DNA from 2 places in the Mesorhizobium sp. M1E.F.Ca.ET.045.02.1.1 genome. Region 2 is predicted to be linked to the other one. Evidence: riboswitches for the same ligand, from Rfam matches in the RefSeq annotation. Region 2 holds a riboswitch; the other holds the start of a gene.
The links. A riboswitch is a leader RNA that binds a small molecule or an ion and turns the genes downstream of it on or off. The one in region 2 is predicted to bind S-adenosylmethionine.
Positions count from the first base shown of each region.

Region 1 (7,852 bases), 1.6 Mb from region 2:
CACGCCCTATTTCCCGCTCGGCACGCTGCGCGATGTGCTCAACCATGCCGAAGGCGTCAACGTCGACGATGCCGAGATATCGGCGGTGCTCGGCGAAGTCGGCCTGGAGCGCCTGTCGTCCCAGCTCGACCGTTCGGCGCGCTGGGAGCATGAACTGGCCGACGACGAACAGCGGCTGCTCGCCTTTGCCCGGCTCGCGCTGAGGAAGCCGAAATGGGTGATCATCGACGAAGCGCTGGATACGTTCGACGGCGCCACGTTACGACGCGTGCTGGCGATGCTGCAGGCCCGGCTGCCGGATGCCGCCATCCTCAATATCGGGCGCGGTCTGCACAACATCCAGTTCTTCCCGCGGGCGCTCACTATCATCAAGGACAGCGGCGGATCGGCGCTGAAGCCGGCCCGCCTGCGCGCCGGGGCGATCGAACCTCCACCAGTTGCCGCCCATCGCAAAAAATAGCTTTATTTCGCCGCGATCGCGGGGAAGAATCCCGGTGTGGTCGGAGCTCGCCATGCCGAAGCTGCTCAGCCTGCTTGCCTGCCTTGCCTGCGCCGAGGCTGCGCCAATGCCCGCGATTGACGACGGCGCCCCGGTCGATGTCGAGCTCGTGCTGGCTGTCGATATCTCGCAATCGATGGACGAAGGCGAGTTCGCCTTGCAGCGCGCCGGCTATGTCGAGGCGCTGCGCCATCCCGACTTCATCAACGCGGTGCGTTCGGGGCAAAGCGGTCGCGTCGCGCTCGCCTATTTCGAATGGGCGGGCGTCGTACGCGACGACGGCGTGATCGCCTGGCAGATCATTGACGGCGCAGACAGCGCCAACGCCTTTGCCGACAAGATCGCGGGCCGGCCGTTCCGGAGCTTTCGCGGCACCTCAATCTCGGGTGCTCTCGGCTTCGGCGCCGGGCTTTTGGAGAAAAACGGCTTTTCGGCGCCGCGCCGGGTCATCGACATATCGGGGGACGGGCCCAACAATGCCGGGCTGCCCGTCGCTGTGACTCGCGATGCCGCTTTAGCCAAGGGCATGATCATTAACGGCCTGCCGATCCTGATCAGTCCTTCGCCGAGCGTCAGCCATCTCGATCGCTACTACGCCGATTGCGTCACCGGCGGGCCCGGCTCGTTCGTGCTGCCGATCTATGCGGCGTCCGAATTCTCGACCGCGATCCGCCGCAAGCTGATCCAGGAGGTGAGCGGCATCGGTGATGCCAGAAGGATTCGCGTCGATGCGGAGGCGCCGACCGACTGCCTGCTTGGCGAGCGCCTGCGGCGACGGTTTTCCGATCCGTATTTCCCGGAACTGGACCGCTGAGGACCTCTTTTAAGCCAGGCGCTCAGGCCGCTCGGGCGCCATATTTGGCGCGGAACTCGTCATAGCAATCGCGGCGCCAGCGCCGGCCGACGACATAGCCACGTACCAGTTCGGTCGGCGAGTAGCCGAGCGCCTTGGACGACCGGTTGGCGAGATAGCCGGAAAAGGCCTGTGGCAGCCTGCCTTTGAGGATGTCGGCGATGATCTGCCGCGCGATCATATAGGGCGGCACGTCGGGATAGCGGTCGGCGATGTAAGGGTGTTTGCCGATCAGGTTGGCATAAGCCTCGACATAACCGTCGCGGCGGCCGGAAATCGAATTTTCCGAATTGTACTTCTTCCAGTCGATATCCTCCGACAGCAAGGCGCCGCCGCGGTTGGCAAAACGCAGCAGCAGCTCGCGGTCCTGCATGCGCGTGATGTCGCTGTCAAAACCGCCGATCGCAAGCAGCGAGTCGTGCCGGGCGGTGATCGCCGAGCCGGCAATGAAGATCGTCTGCGAGACCAGGGCGCGCTGCAGCGTGCTTTTGTCGAGCAAGGCCTGGCGATTGATGCATTTGGTGCTGCGGTTGCCCTTCACCGAGATGAAGGAACTGATCAGCACTTCGAGCGAAGGGTTCCTGTCGAAGTGCGGCAGCGTCCGGTCAAGGCGATCCGGCAGGTAGACATCGTCCGAATCGAGGAAGGTGACGATCGGCGCCCGCGCGCGCTCGATGCCCGCGTTGCGCGCCGCATTGGCGCCTCGCCATTTCGCGCCGACGTAGACCAGTCTGGGATCGCGAATTTCGGCCAGGGCCTGGGCAGTCCCGTCGGTCGAGCCGTCATCGACGACAATGTGCTCGAAGCGGGTAAATGTCTGGGCAAGAACGCTTTCCACGGCACGCACGACCTGGCTGCGCCGGTTATGGGTCGGCGTGATCACGGTGATCAGCGGGGCTGTGTCGGAAGCGGTCGGCATCTAACTTTCGTCACGGGGCGGATAAACGATATCCAGATGGATCTTGTACCTACCTCTCCCTGTCCGCCCCCGGATGGATTCGCGAAATGTTACAGAAAAGAGTGATCTATGTCATCTGAAGCGTCGCTTCGGCCCAAGGTCAGAGCGAATTTCCCCAAAGTCAGGCAGTTTGAATGCAACACTTGCAGGCGATTTATTCTCAACTGTGCCCGACGAAGTCAGGCACGGTTTCGATCTCGTCGCGAACGAGGCGGGCTGCCAGGCTGAATTGGCCGAAAAATGCCAAGGTATAAAAGGCCAGCCCTACCGCCAGCGAAAACGGAATCTGCCAAGGCGGCATGCCCGTCTGCGACGCATGACTTATCACGCGTCGTGTCGTGCGCCACGACATGGTCCCCCATCGGCTGAACGACTTCGCGATCCGCTGGCTGCGGTTGGGGGCATGAAGCGCGACGAATTTCCGGTCGGCGTCCCTGCCGGTCACCAGCGCGCGCCAACAAAAGAACCGCCAGCCCCGCGGCGAGTAGTGATAGGCGCGCGCATCGACATTGACGATTCTATGACCCTCGCGCCAAAGCTGATGCATCAGCAGCGTGCAGGACACCTTGAAGCCGTTGTGTGCCGGGAACGGATGGCTGGCAATCCAGTCGCGTCGAAAGGCAACGTTGTTGGCATTGATCGCACGTTTCGAAGCAAACCTTTCGTCCCCCTGGGCCATCGGGAAGAACCAGATCAAGGCGAAGGTCCGCGAAAAGAAATCGTCGTACGAAAGGTAGGTATGGCCGTTCACGCAGATGGGTTCGGCATCGTGAAAGGGCGCCAGCAGGGCTGAGAGCCAACCCTGCTGGGGAACCGTGTCGGAATCCATGAAGACGACGATTTTTCCTTCAGCCAAACGCACGCCATGGTTCTTGAGTTCGTAGTACCGGCCGCTGGGGCAGGCCGTGAAGGTCACTTCGGCTACCTGTGTCAGCTGCGGCGCTTCTGCCTCGATGCGGCTTTGCAACGATGAGGTGTCCGCATTTTGTCCGGCATGAGAGATAACGACTTTCGGTCTGGCGAAGCCGGTTGAGGAGACCACAGCGATCTCGCGCGCCAAGGCGGTCAGCCCGACGCCCATCTCGTCCCAGTCTATGAACTGGGCATTTTCCATCTCTACGACAATTGAATAGGTTGGACGTTTGTCGACCATCGTTGCGCAATCAGTTTGCCTGAGCCATATCGCTATAAGGCTCTGGGCCCCGCCGTCAACGATGAGCCTATCGCCTCAACAAAAACACCGCTTGCTGGCCGAAGAAGTTCCAGAACCACCAGGGCATCGACAGACCGATCTTCTGGCCGTTGGCGTCGAGCGCGGTCGCCTTCTCGACGGTAGCGCCAAGCTCCTCGCACAGATTGACGAAGTCGCGGATGGTGCAGAAGTGGATGTTCGGCGTGTCGTACCAGGAATAGGGCAGGTCCTTGGTGACCGGCATCCGGCCCTTGATCAGCAGCGAGAAGCGCACCCGCCAGTGGCCGAAATTGGGGAAGGAGACGATGGCGCGGTTGCCGATCCGGAGCAGCTCGTCGAGCACCAGCTTTGGATTGCGGGTCGCCTGCAGGGTCTGCGACAGCACGACGAAATCGAAGCCCTTGTCGGGGTAGAATCCGAGATCCTTGTCGGCATCGCCCTGGATGACGCTGAGGCCGCGCGCCACGCATTCATTGACGCCGCGCTGCGACAGTTCCATGCCGCGGCCGTCGACCTGCTTGGTCTCCTGCAACAGCTCCAGAAGCACGCCGTCGCCCGAGCCGACATCGAGGACGCGCGAATTCGGCGGAATGAGATTGCTGACGACGTCGAGATCGACGCGCTGGGCGCGGTTGACGCTCATGGGCACACTTCCGATCTTTGTTTTGATGCATGTCGCTCTCCCAAAACCGCTGCGCACTTTTGGGTGAGATGCATCAGGGATCGCGAGCCGCTCACAGGCTGAGCCCCCTGGCGCGGGCTGCGGAGGCAATGAAGCCGTGGATGGCCGCGAACAGTTCCGGCTCGTCGAGCAGGAAGGCGTCGTGGCCGCGATCGGTCTCGATCTCGACGAAGGAGACGGAGGCGCCGGCAGCATTGAGCGCATGGACGACCGAGCGGCTCTCTCCCGTCGGGAACAGCCAGTCGCTTGTGAAGGACACAAGACAAAAGCGTGTCTTGGTGCCGCCGAAGGCATCGGCCAGGCGCCCGCCATGGTCGGCGGCGAGGTCGAAATAGTCCATCGCGCGGGTCAGATAGAGATAGGAGTTGGCGTCGAAACGATCGACGAAGGTCATGCCCTGATGGCGCAGATAGCTTTCGATCTGGAAATCGGCGTCGAAACCGAAGGTCAGCGCCTCGCGGTCCTGCAGGTTGCGGCCGAATTTGCGATGCAGCGCTGCTTCCGAGAGGTAAGTGATATGCGCCGCCATGCGCGCCACGGCGAGCCCCTTTTCCGGGCGCCTGCCGAAATCGAGATATTTGCCGCCGTGCCAGTCCGGATCGGCCATGACCGCCTGCCGCCCGACCTCGTGGAAGGCGATGTTCTGCGAGGAATGGCGGGCGCCGGTGGCGATCGGCAGCGCCGAGAACACGCGCTCCGAATGGCTGGCGGCCCATTCCAGCACCTGCATGCCGCCCATCGAGCCGCCAAGCACGCAAAACAGCTTCTCGATGCCGAAATGGTCGACCAGCATGAGCTGCGCGCGCACCATGTCGCGGATGGTGATGATCGGCAGGTCGAGGCCATAAGGCCTGCCTGTCGCCGGATCGGTCGAGGCGGGGCCGGTGGAGCCGAGGCAGCCGCCGATGACGTTGGAGCAGATGACGAAAAAACGGTTGGTGTCGATGATCTTGCCGGGACCGATCAGCACCTCCCACCAGCCCGGCTTGCCGGTCACCGGATTGGTGTTGGCGACATGCTGGTCGCCGGTCAGCGCGTGGCAGACGAGGATGGCGTTGGAACGGGCGTCGTTGAGCGTGCCGTAGGTCTGGTAAGCGATCTGGAAGGGCGACAGCACCGTGCCCGCATCGAGCTTCAGCGGCTTGTCGGGGCCGAGCTGCAAAACCGGGCTCGACGGATGGTCGGCCTCGTTGTTGGTCCTTGCAGCGCGCTGAGCGGCCATCCCATTCCCCATCCAGTCCGCATCGACTTCACAGATGCGGTGTCCGGCCGGCAGCGGACAACAAAAAACCGGCTTGCCTTCGCAAAGCCGGTTACAGGTTGCAAACGGCCCTTTAGCGAATTGTTTAACGTGGCTGCAAGCCGACCGGCCAAATCACCACGGAAGTTCATTGCTCTTCTACGTCTGCGGAATACGAACGTCAACGGCAGCGGTATGGCGCGCCAATCTTGCGTAATTTGCGCAGATTACATATAATAGGTTAGCGGCTATCTGCACGATCTATTTCGGTCGCTTGACCGCTCTCTGGCATCAGATGGAGGCAGACATGCCACGCAACACCGCAGTTCCAGCGAGCGATTTCGCCCGAAATTTCGCGAAGTATCAGGACGAAGCCATCGCCAAGAAGGTCATCAATGTGACCAGTCATGGCCGGATTGTCGGGGCGTATCTCTCTGCCGCCGAATTCGAGCACTACGAATTGCTGAAGCGCCGCGAGCGCGAAATCCTGATCGTGGGCGAGTTGGATGAGGACACGATCGCCTCCATCGAGACTGCCGAATATGGCGTGGAGCCGAAGTGACGCTGCCGGTTCCAAGGCCGGGTCTCGTCATTCGCTATAGTTTTCTTTGGAGCACTGAACACGACCGTGGCGATGTCGAAGGTGCTAAGGATCGCCCTTGCGCGATCGTTGTCGCCACGCCCCGTGAGGCGGATGGTCACATCCGCACGATAGTGGCACCGATTACGCATCGCCCGCCATCCGATAGTTCCGCATCGATCGAGATTCCGCCGGCGGTATGTCGGACCCTTGGCCTCGACGGCGGCCGGCATTGGCTGCGCCTTGATGAATTGAACCGTTTCCTTTGGCCCGGCTATGATGTTCGACAGCGTTCCGATGGCAGCTATGCCTATGGAATGCTACCGCCGGCTTTGTTCGACCAACTGCGCCGTGGAATCCTGCAACTCCAGCAGGCGCGCAAAGCCCGGGTTGTCAGCCGCGACGATTGACGCCGGTACTTGGCTAAAAGCGCATCGCGCTGAAACGGATACACGCGCTACGCTTTAAGCCTTTGTTTTTGATGCATGTCGTTGTCTCAGAACCGCTGCACACTTTTGGGCGACATGCGGCAGACCTCTCGACATTGCCAGTCACGGCCTGTATTCCCGCTGCGGCCCAGAATAAGGCCTTCTCGACGGATTTGTGACATGAAGCAGGATCAGCCACGTCCGACGCCCCGCGCGGGTATCATGGACATCGAGGCCTATGTGCCGGGAAAGAGCACCGCGCCCGCCGGCGTGACGAAGGTCTACAAGCTGTCGTCCAACGAGAATCCGCTCGGGCCCTCGCCGAAGGCGATCGAGGCCGCGCGCGAGGTGGCGGCGAAGCTCGACGTCTATCCCGACGGCTCCGCCCGCCGGCTGCGCGAGGCGATCGCCGAGGTGCATGGCCTCAACCCGGCAAACATCATTTGCTCGAACGGCTCCGACGAGATCCTGGGCCTCCTGGCGCAGACATATCTGGCGCCCGGAGACGAAGCCGTGTTCACCGAACATGCCTTCATGGTCTACAAGATCTACATCCAGGCGGCGGGCGCCAAGCCGGTGGCGGTCAAGGAAACCGACGAGCGCGCCGACGTCAACGCGATCCTGGCCGCCGTCACGCCGCGTACGAAAATCGTATTCCTTGCCAACCCCAACAATCCGACCGGCACCTATGTGCCGTTCCAGGAGGTGCGCCGGCTGCACGCGGCGCTGCCGAAGAACGTGCTTCTGGTGCTCGACGCGGCCTATGCCGAATATGTGCGGCGCAACGACTACGAAGCCGGCATCGAGCTGGCGGGCAGTTCCGAGAACGTCGTCATGACCCGCACCTTCTCCAAGCTCGGCCTCGGCGGCGCGCGCATCGGCTGGATGTATGGGCCGGCGCATATCGTCGACGCGATCAATCGGGTGCGCGGTCCCTTCAACGTCAACGCGACCGCGATCGAGGCGGGGATCGCGGCGATCCGTGACCGCGCCCATGTCGAGCGCAGCGTGGCACACAACGAGAAATGGCTGGCCTGGGTCAGCGAACAGGTGACCCTGCTCGGGCTGCGCGTGACGCCCAGCGTCGGCAATTTCGTGCTGATCCATTTTCCCGACGACAAGAGGCATTCGGCGGCGGCCGCGGACGACTATCTGAGCGCGCGCGGCTATATCCTGCGCCGCGTCACCGGCTACGGCTTTCCCAACGCGCTGCGCATGAGCATCGGCACCGAAGAGGCCAACCGCGGCGTCGTCGAAGCGCTGACGACTTTCCTGAAAAGCTAGAGCACCATGACATCACCGATGTTCGAAAGAATAGCGCTGGTCGGCATCGGCCTGATCGGCTCGTCGCTCGCCCGCGTCATCCGGCGCGAGGGCCTGGGGCGCCATATCGCCATCGCGACGCGCAGCAAGTCGACCC
Region 1 is NZ_CP034447.1:2,626,556-2,634,407, forward strand. Features, by position in the region: gene EJ070_RS12745 (ABC transporter ATP-binding protein/permease) at 1-460, shown strand, start outside; gene EJ070_RS12750 (DUF1194 domain-containing protein) at 513-1,313, shown strand; gene EJ070_RS12755 (glycosyltransferase family A protein) at 1,336-2,271, opposite strand; gene EJ070_RS12760 (glycosyltransferase family 2 protein) at 2,471-3,463, opposite strand; gene metW (methionine biosynthesis protein MetW) at 3,531-4,145, opposite strand; gene EJ070_RS12775 (homoserine O-acetyltransferase) at 4,237-5,406, opposite strand; SAM riboswitch at 5,499-5,576, opposite strand; gene EJ070_RS12780 (hypothetical protein) at 5,732-5,986, shown strand; gene EJ070_RS12785 (hypothetical protein) at 5,983-6,414, shown strand; gene hisC (histidinol-phosphate transaminase) at 6,613-7,716, shown strand; gene EJ070_RS12795 (prephenate/arogenate dehydrogenase family protein) at 7,723-7,852, shown strand, end outside.
Region 1: another riboswitch for S-adenosylmethionine. It lies ahead of EJ070_RS12775 (homoserine O-acetyltransferase); the one in region 2 lies ahead of EJ070_RS04750 (O-succinylhomoserine sulfhydrylase).

Region 2 (7,852 bases):
GCGTAAGCGCCGAGACGGATGAGGGGTGTTCCAGCGAAGCGAAGCGTTGGCGTTCCCTGGAACACCCCTCATCCGACCTCGCTTCGCGAGGCCACCTTCCACAGGGGGAGAAGGTAAGGCGCGCGGCAGCTTCAACCTCAATAAATATCGAAGTCGAAATACTTGGCCTGGATCTTCTTGTAGGTGCCGTCGGCGACGATGGCGTCGATCGCCGCGTTCAGCCTGTCGCGCAGTGCCGTGTCCTCCAGGCGCACGGCGATGCCGGCCTCGGTCTCGGTGCCCTTGACGTCGCCGACCAGCTTGCAGCAGCCGTCGCTCGCCTTCTTCAGCCAGTCGACTAGCACGAACTTGTCCGAGATGACGGCGTCGAGGCGGCCATTCTGGAGATCGGTGATCGCCTCCTCCTGGGTCGGGTAGAGCTTGGCCTCAGCGCCGGCCTTGCCATAGGCGTCCTGGGCATAGTCGGCCTGGGTGGTCGAGGCCTGGGCGCCGACCGTCTTGCCGGCCAATGCGGCCGGATCGGTGGATGTGAGAGGGCTGTCCTTCGGGGCAACCAGCGCAAGCGGCGTGGTGTAGTATTTGTGGGTGAAGGCGACCTGCTTCTTGCGCTCCTCGGTGATGCTCATCGAGGCGATGATGGCGTCGAACTTCTTGGCCTGCAGCGCCGGAATGATGCCGTCCCAGTCCTGGGTGACGATCTCGCATTCGACCTTCATCTGCGCGCAGAGCGCATTGGCGATGTCGATGTCGAAGCCCTCGACCTTGCCGTCAGGGGTGATGGTGTTGAACGGCGGATAGGCGCCCTCGGTGCCGATCTTGATCTTTTCCGCTGCGATCGCGGAACCGGCGCCAAGCGCCAGCACGGCGGCCGCCGCTGCCGATACGATCCATCTGGATATCTGCATTTTCGTTCTCCCTCAGTCAGGTTCTGGAGCCGGTGAAGCGCAGCCAAGCATGGCGCGCGAGGCTGAGCAAGCACAGCCTGATCGCAGCGCGGATCAGCGCGCCGCGCGAAAATGCTTGGAGAGCTTCAGCCCCTGCGCCTGGTAGTTGGAGCCGAGATCGCTGCCGTAGAGCGCCCGCGGCCGCTTCAGCATGTGCTCGTAGACCAGGCGCCCGACGATCTGGCCGTGATCGAGGATGAACGGCACCTCGTGGCTGCGCACTTCGAGCACTGCCCGGCTGCCGCTGCCGCCGGCGGCGGAATGGCCGAAGCCCGGGTCGAAGAAGCCAGCATAGTGGACGCGGAACTCGCCAACCAGCGGATCGAAAGGCGTCATCTCGGCGGCATAGAGCGGCGGCACATGCACCGCTTCCCGGCTGACCAGGATGTAGAATTCGTCCGGGTCGAGGACCAGCTCGCCGGCGCCGCTCTTGTAGATCGGCTCCCAGAAATCGACGACGTCCTGCGCGGCGCGTTTGTCGACATCGACGAGGCCGGTGTGATGCTTGCCGCGATAGCCGACCAGACCGTCCTTGTCGCCGTCGAGGTCGATGGAGAGCGCGATGCCGCCGCCGGAAATGTTGGGCGGCTCGGTGGCGACCAGCATCTCGGCCCGGTGAAGCTCGCGCAGTTCTTTCTCCGACAGCACCGCGTTGCCGATGCGGAAGCGGATCTGCGACAGGCGCGAGCCGGCGCGCACGACGATCGGGAAAGTGCGCGGGCTGACCTCGAGATAGAGCGGGCCATGGTAACCGGCGGCGATCTTGTCGAACTCATGGCCGCGGTCGGTCATGACGCGCGTGAAAATGTCCAGCCGTCCGGTCGAGCTCTTCGGGTTGGCCGAAGCGGACACTTGCGCCGGCAGCGCCAGGCTTTCGAGCAGCGGCACGATGTAGACGCAGCCTGTTTCCAGCACCGCGCCCTCTGCGAGGCTGAACTCATGCAGCTTCAGCCGGTCGAGCTTGTCGGCCACCAGATGATCGGGGCCGGGCAGGAAGGAGGCGCGCACGCGGAAGGCCGTGTCGCCCAGCCTGAGATCGAGGCTGGCAGGCTGGATCTGGTTGGTGTCGAGCGCGCGCGGCGACTTCAGCGCACCCGATTGGAACAGCGCCGCGATGTCCTGGTCCGGAAGAATGCCTGTCTGCCGCAAGGTCTGGCTCCGATCGAAGGCCGGGCAAGTGCGTGGTTCTTTTGCAGGCTCTTGCCGCAAAACCGCAAACGGTCTGCGGTATCTGCCTGGTACAAACCTCTTAATCAAGCCGGCAATTGACGCAAGCGCGGCGCGGGTCTAAAGGGTCGTTATCCCGTGGTGATTTGGCCGGTCGGCTTGCAGCCACGTTAAACAAGTCGCTAAAGGACCGTTGGCCGCAAGGCCGTATGGACCGGTTGCGACATCGCGGCCGGTTTTTTTTGTGTTTGGACTGTTCTTTGCGAGTGGAATTAGGGCGATGAGCAAAACGCGCGATTGGAAACCTCAGACGGCACTCGTGCATGGCGGGACGCTGCGTTCCGGCTTCGGCGAGACCGCCGAGGCGATGTATCTCACCCAGGGCTATGTCTATGAAACGGCCCAGGCGGCCGAAGCCCGTTTCAAGGGCGAGGAGCCCGGCTTCATCTATTCGCGCTACGCCAACCCGACGGTCGACATGTTCGAGAAGCGCATGTGCGCGCTGGAAGGCGCGGAAGACGCCCGCGCCACCGCCTCCGGCATGGCGGCGGTCAGCGCGGCGCTGCTGTGCAGCGTCAAGGCCGGCGACCACATCGTGGCGGCCCGCGCGCTGTTCGGCTCCTGCCGCTGGGTGGTCGAGACGCTGGCGCCCAGATACGGCATCGAAGCGACGCTGGTCGACGGCACCGACATCGCCAATTGGGAAAAGGCGGTCAGGCCGAACACCAAGCTGTTCTTCCTGGAAAGCCCGACCAATCCGACGCTGGAGGTGGTCGACATAGCCGCGGTCGCCGCTTTAGCCAATTCGATCGGCGCGCGGCTGGTCGTCGACAATGTCTTTGCAACGCCGCTGCAGCAGAAGCCCTTGCAGCTCGGCGCTCACATCGTCGTCTACTCGGCGACCAAGCATATCGACGGACAGGGCCGTTGTCTGGGCGGCGTCATCCTGTCGGACAAGAAGTGGATCGACGAGAACCTGCACGACTATTTCCGCCACACCGGCCCGAGCCTGTCGCCCTTCAACGCCTGGACGCTGCTCAAGGGCCTGGAGACGCTGCCGCTGCGTGTGCGCCAGCAGACCGAGAGCGCCGGCAAGATCGCCGATTTCCTGGCCGGCCGGCCGGAGATCGCCCGCGTCATCTATCCGGGGCGGGCCGACCATCCGCAGGCCGATATCGTCAAAAAGCAGATGTCGGGCGGCTCGACGCTGATCTGTCTCGACGTCAAGGGCGGCAAGCAGGCGGCCTTCGCGTTCCAGAACGCGCTCGACATCGTGCTGATCTCCAACAATCTCGGCGACGCCAAGAGCCTCATCACCCATCCGGCGACGACGACGCACAAGAACCTGAGCGACGAGGCGCGCGCCGAACTCGGCATCGGGCCTGGCACGCTCAGGCTGTCGGTCGGCCTCGAGGATACGGACGATCTGCTGGCCGACGTCGAACAGGCGCTGAAAGCGGCAAAGTAGCGGATTGCAGGCTGATGACGAGATCGCCTGGGCGCGGCTCAGGCGATCTCCTCCAGCTCGGTCATCGCCTTGGTGCGGATGGTCATGGCGTTGCCGCGCCACTCGACCGCGCCGCCCAGCCAGCCGCGCGCCCAGATGGCGGGAAGCATCAGGTCGCGCACGATCATCGCAGTGACGCTGCGCGGCGACAGGTACCAGCCCTTGGACCAGGCGAGCAGGCATTCCGGCACATAGGCGATCGCCAGCACGCAAAGCGCCGCGGTGGGGAGGCTGACACCGGCGCTTGCCGCCGCGACCAGCGCGAAAATCAGCGGCACAACCACGCCGGTCAGGACTTCGGGCGCGAAGAACAGCGGGAAGGTGACTCGGCGCAGCCGCGCCCAGCGCGCCTGGCGCGACCAGATTTCGGCAAGCCGGCGCTGGCCGAGCGGCTGCTCGAAGGGCGAGGCGACGAGATTGACGCGCAGTCCCAGGCCGTTGATCAGCTTGGTCGCGGCCGCGTCCTCGGCGATCTCGGCGGCCAAAGCCTGGATACCGCCATTTGCGTCGAGCATCGGCTTGTTCCACAGCATGCTCTTGCCCTGCGCGAAGCCAAGGCCAAGCGCTTCGCCGGCGTACTGCCAGCGCGCCTGCAGCGTGTTGAGGAAGGCGCATTCGACTTCGGCCCAGAAGCCGTCCGGCCGCGAGCCGATCGGCGTCGAGCAGACGAGTCCGGTATCTGGCCGCCAGGCCGCCATCAGATGCTGGACATAGTCTTTGGGCATCAGCACGTTGGAATCGGCAAGGACCACCCAATCGTGCCGGGCCGCCTGCCAGCCCTTGACGCAGTTGTTGAGCTTGGGGTTGGCGCTGATCCTGTCATCGCCGACGAACAGCCGCGCCGGGACTTTGGGATGACGCCCTATGGCGGCATTGATCAGCTTGACCACGGGGTCTTCTACGTTGGCGACGCAGAAGATCAGCTCATAGCGCGGCCAGTCGAGCGAAAAGGCGCGCTCGAGCGTCTCCTCGGTGAACGGCTCGACGCCGCGTGACGGCACGACGATGGAGACCGGCGGCTGCTTGCCGGCGGGCGTAGGGATGACGCGAGGCGCCTTCAGCCGCGACGAGGCGAGCAGGATGCTGGCGAGATTGGAGAAAAGAAGGGCTGACGAGGCAAAGGCGGCTGCGAAACTCAGTTCCATGGAGATCTTGTCACTCCGGACAGGCCGCCCGCGGCCGTTTCATCAGTCGACAGCGCGCGGCCGAGTCGCTCGCACGGTTTGCGCACACCAACATTGTCATGTGTCACTTAAATGACATTGTTTATCTGCACGTGCGTCGGAAGGTCGGCAGGTCAGACGGCGCTTCGTTGCTAAAACCGCGGAGAGCGACAAATTATTTCCTGCCGCGGCAACCGGAGTGGCCCATGTATCGCGCCGTGACGCGCAACATCGAAGTGCAGGTCAGGCCGTTCTATCTGGAGGATCGTTCCGATCCGGCCGAGAACCGCTATGTGTGGGGCTATCAGGTAACGATCGACAACCGGTCGAACGAGTTCGTGCAGCTTCTGTCGCGCTACTGGCACATCACCGACGGGCGCGGCCGCGTCGAGGAAGTGCGCGGCGCGGGCGTCGTCGGCGACCAGCCGGAGCTCAACCCCGGCGACAGCTATCAGTACACGTCGGGATGCCCGCTCTCGACGCCATCCGGCATCATGGTCGGCCACTACACGATGCGCAACGGGCGCGGCGAGACGTTCGATGTCGCCATCCCCGCCTTCTCCCTCGACATGCCTGGGACAAGGCGTACGGTGAACTAGGGCAGTCGGGCGATTGGCGAAATCCTCCGCGACGGCATCTTTCTCCCCGTCACTATACGGGGAGAAATGCCTGGCAGGGCAATGAGGGGCAGCGCCAAGCTTTTGAGATTTTCTTTCGAACAGAGCGAGGGGCGCTGGTACGGCCAATGCAGGCGCCGCCCCTCATCCGCCTGCCGGCACCTTCTCCCCGTATTGTGACGGGGAGAAGGAAGGGCATTCACTCGGCCGCGAAATCCGCCGGATCGAAGTCGTACTGCGTCGAGCAGAACTCGCAGGCGACGTGGATACCGCCATCCTCGGTGCTTTGCTCTATCTCCTCGGCCGAAAAGCCTTCGAGGATGCCGCGGATCTTGTCGCGCGAGCAGGAGCACTGGTCGGCGACAGGAACGCTGCGGAAGACGCGCACGCCGTGCTCGTGGAACAGCCGGTAGAGCAGCCGTTCGGCGCCCACCGTAGGGTCGATCAGCTCCGTCGGCTCGATGGTGCCGAGCAGCGCCAGCAATTCCTGCCAGGAATTGTCGGCCGGCTCGTGCGCCACGTCGCGCGGATCGCCGTCGCCGCCCGAAATGTCGGGCACGCGCATGCGCTCCGGGGACTGCGGCAGGAACTGCGCCAGGATGCCGCCGGCGCGCCATTGCTCGCGCGCGCCGCCGGGGCCCGGCGTCACCAGCTTGGCCACCGACATCCTCAGATCGGTCGGGATCTGCTCCGACTGGCGGAAATAGGTGCGCGCGGCGTCTTCGAGCGATGTGCCGTCGAGCTGGACGATGCCCTGATAGCGCTGCGTGTGCGCGCCCTGATCGATGGTCAGCGCCAACACGCCATTGCCGAGCAGTTTCTCCTGCGAGATCTCGCCTGAGGCGGCCAGCGCCTGCAGCCGGTCTGCGTCGAAACGCGCATAGGCGCGCAGCGCATCCGGCGTGGTGAAGTCCGCCACCAGCATGTCGACCGGCCCGTCGGTGCGGGTCTGCAGGATGAACTTGCCCTCGAACTTCAGCGAGGTGCCGAGCAGCACGGTCAGCACGCAAGCTTCAGCCAAGAGGCGAGCGACCGGCTCGGGATAGTCGTGGCGACTCAAAATCGCGTCGAGCATCGGCCCGAGCTGCACGGTGCGGCCGCGCACGTCCAGCGGCGCGACCTCGTAGGGGACGACATGGTCGTCGCCGGCATAGCCGAATTCACCGAGTCTGGGTTGATGTTCAGCCAAAGGACGGGTTTCCAACATGACAAAGCTCCAGGGCGCGGCCATGCCGCCCCACGGGCCGCATGCGTCCAAGCGCGTTCGATTTCAGTGATGGCCCGCAAATAGGCATCACGTATCCCCAGATCAAGTTGGCCCGGATCAAGCCAGCCCCGGTCAAGCGCCCAGGCACCAGGCCAGCACCGCCTTCTGGGCGTGCAGCCGGTTCTCGGCCTCGTCGAACACCACCGAATGCGGTCCGTCGATCACCTCGTCGGTGACCTCCTCGCCGCGATGCGCCGGCAGGCAATGCATGAAGAGCGCGTCGGACTTCGCTCTGGCCATAAGCGCGGCATTGACTTGATAGGGCAGGAAGACGTTGTGGCCGCGGGCGCGATGCTCCTGGCCCATCGACACCCAGCTGTCGGTGACGACGCAATCCGCCTGGTCGACCGCCTCTTCGGCCGAGCGCGCGAACCTGACCTTGCCGCCATTGGCCTTCGACCAGTCGACATATTTCTCGAACGGCTCGCTGCCCTCCGGCACCGCGACGTTGAGATTGAAGCGGAACCGCGCCGAGGCTTCCAGCAGCGAGTGCAGCACATTGTTGCCGTCGCCGGTCCAGGCAAAGGTCTTGCCGGCCACCGGACCGCGATGCTCCTCGAAGGTCATGATGTCGGCCATCAGCTGGCAGGGATGGGTGTCGTCGGTCAGCCCGTTGATGACCGGAACGGTCGCGTTCTGGGTGAGCTCCAGCAGCCGGTCATGCGAGGTGGTGCGGATCATGATGGCGTCGACATAGCGCGACAGCACCTTGGCGGTGTCGGCGATGGTTTCGGAACGGCCGAGTTGCATCTCGGTGCCGGTCAGCATGATGGTCTCGCCACCGAGCTGGCGCATGCCGACATCGAAGGACACACGCGTGCGCGTCGACGGCTTGTCGAAGATCATCGCCAGCACTTTGCCCTCGAGCGGTTTCGTCCGCTCGCCGGCCTTGAGCCTGGTCTTTCGCGCCACCGCATCGTCCAGCATCAAGCGCAGGTCGCCCGCGGAAACGGCGGACAGGTCGGTGAAGTGGCGAACGTTCATCGGCAAATTCCAGGATTACTTCGCGGCTTCGGCCGCAATCGCGTCGGTCAAGCCCTTGGCAGCGGCACGGATGCGCTTCAGTGCCTCGCCGATCTCCGCGTCGCTGACGGTGAGCGGCGGCAAGAGGCGGATGACGTTGTCGCCGGCCGGCACGGCAAGCAAGTGCTGGTCGCGCAGCGCCATGTTGACCTTGGTGTTGGGCA
Region 2 is NZ_CP034447.1:1,015,610-1,023,461, forward strand. Features, by position in the region: gene EJ070_RS04740 (ABC transporter substrate-binding protein) at 138-905, opposite strand; gene EJ070_RS04745 (2'-deoxycytidine 5'-triphosphate deaminase) at 999-2,093, opposite strand; SAM riboswitch at 2,240-2,317, shown strand; gene EJ070_RS04750 (O-succinylhomoserine sulfhydrylase) at 2,392-3,579, shown strand; gene EJ070_RS04755 (ceramide glucosyltransferase) at 3,618-4,763, opposite strand; gene apaG (Co2+/Mg2+ efflux protein ApaG) at 4,988-5,380, shown strand; gene EJ070_RS04765 (Hsp33 family molecular chaperone) at 5,598-6,629, opposite strand; gene argF (ornithine carbamoyltransferase) at 6,738-7,649, opposite strand; gene EJ070_RS04775 (aspartate aminotransferase family protein) at 7,665-7,852, opposite strand, start outside.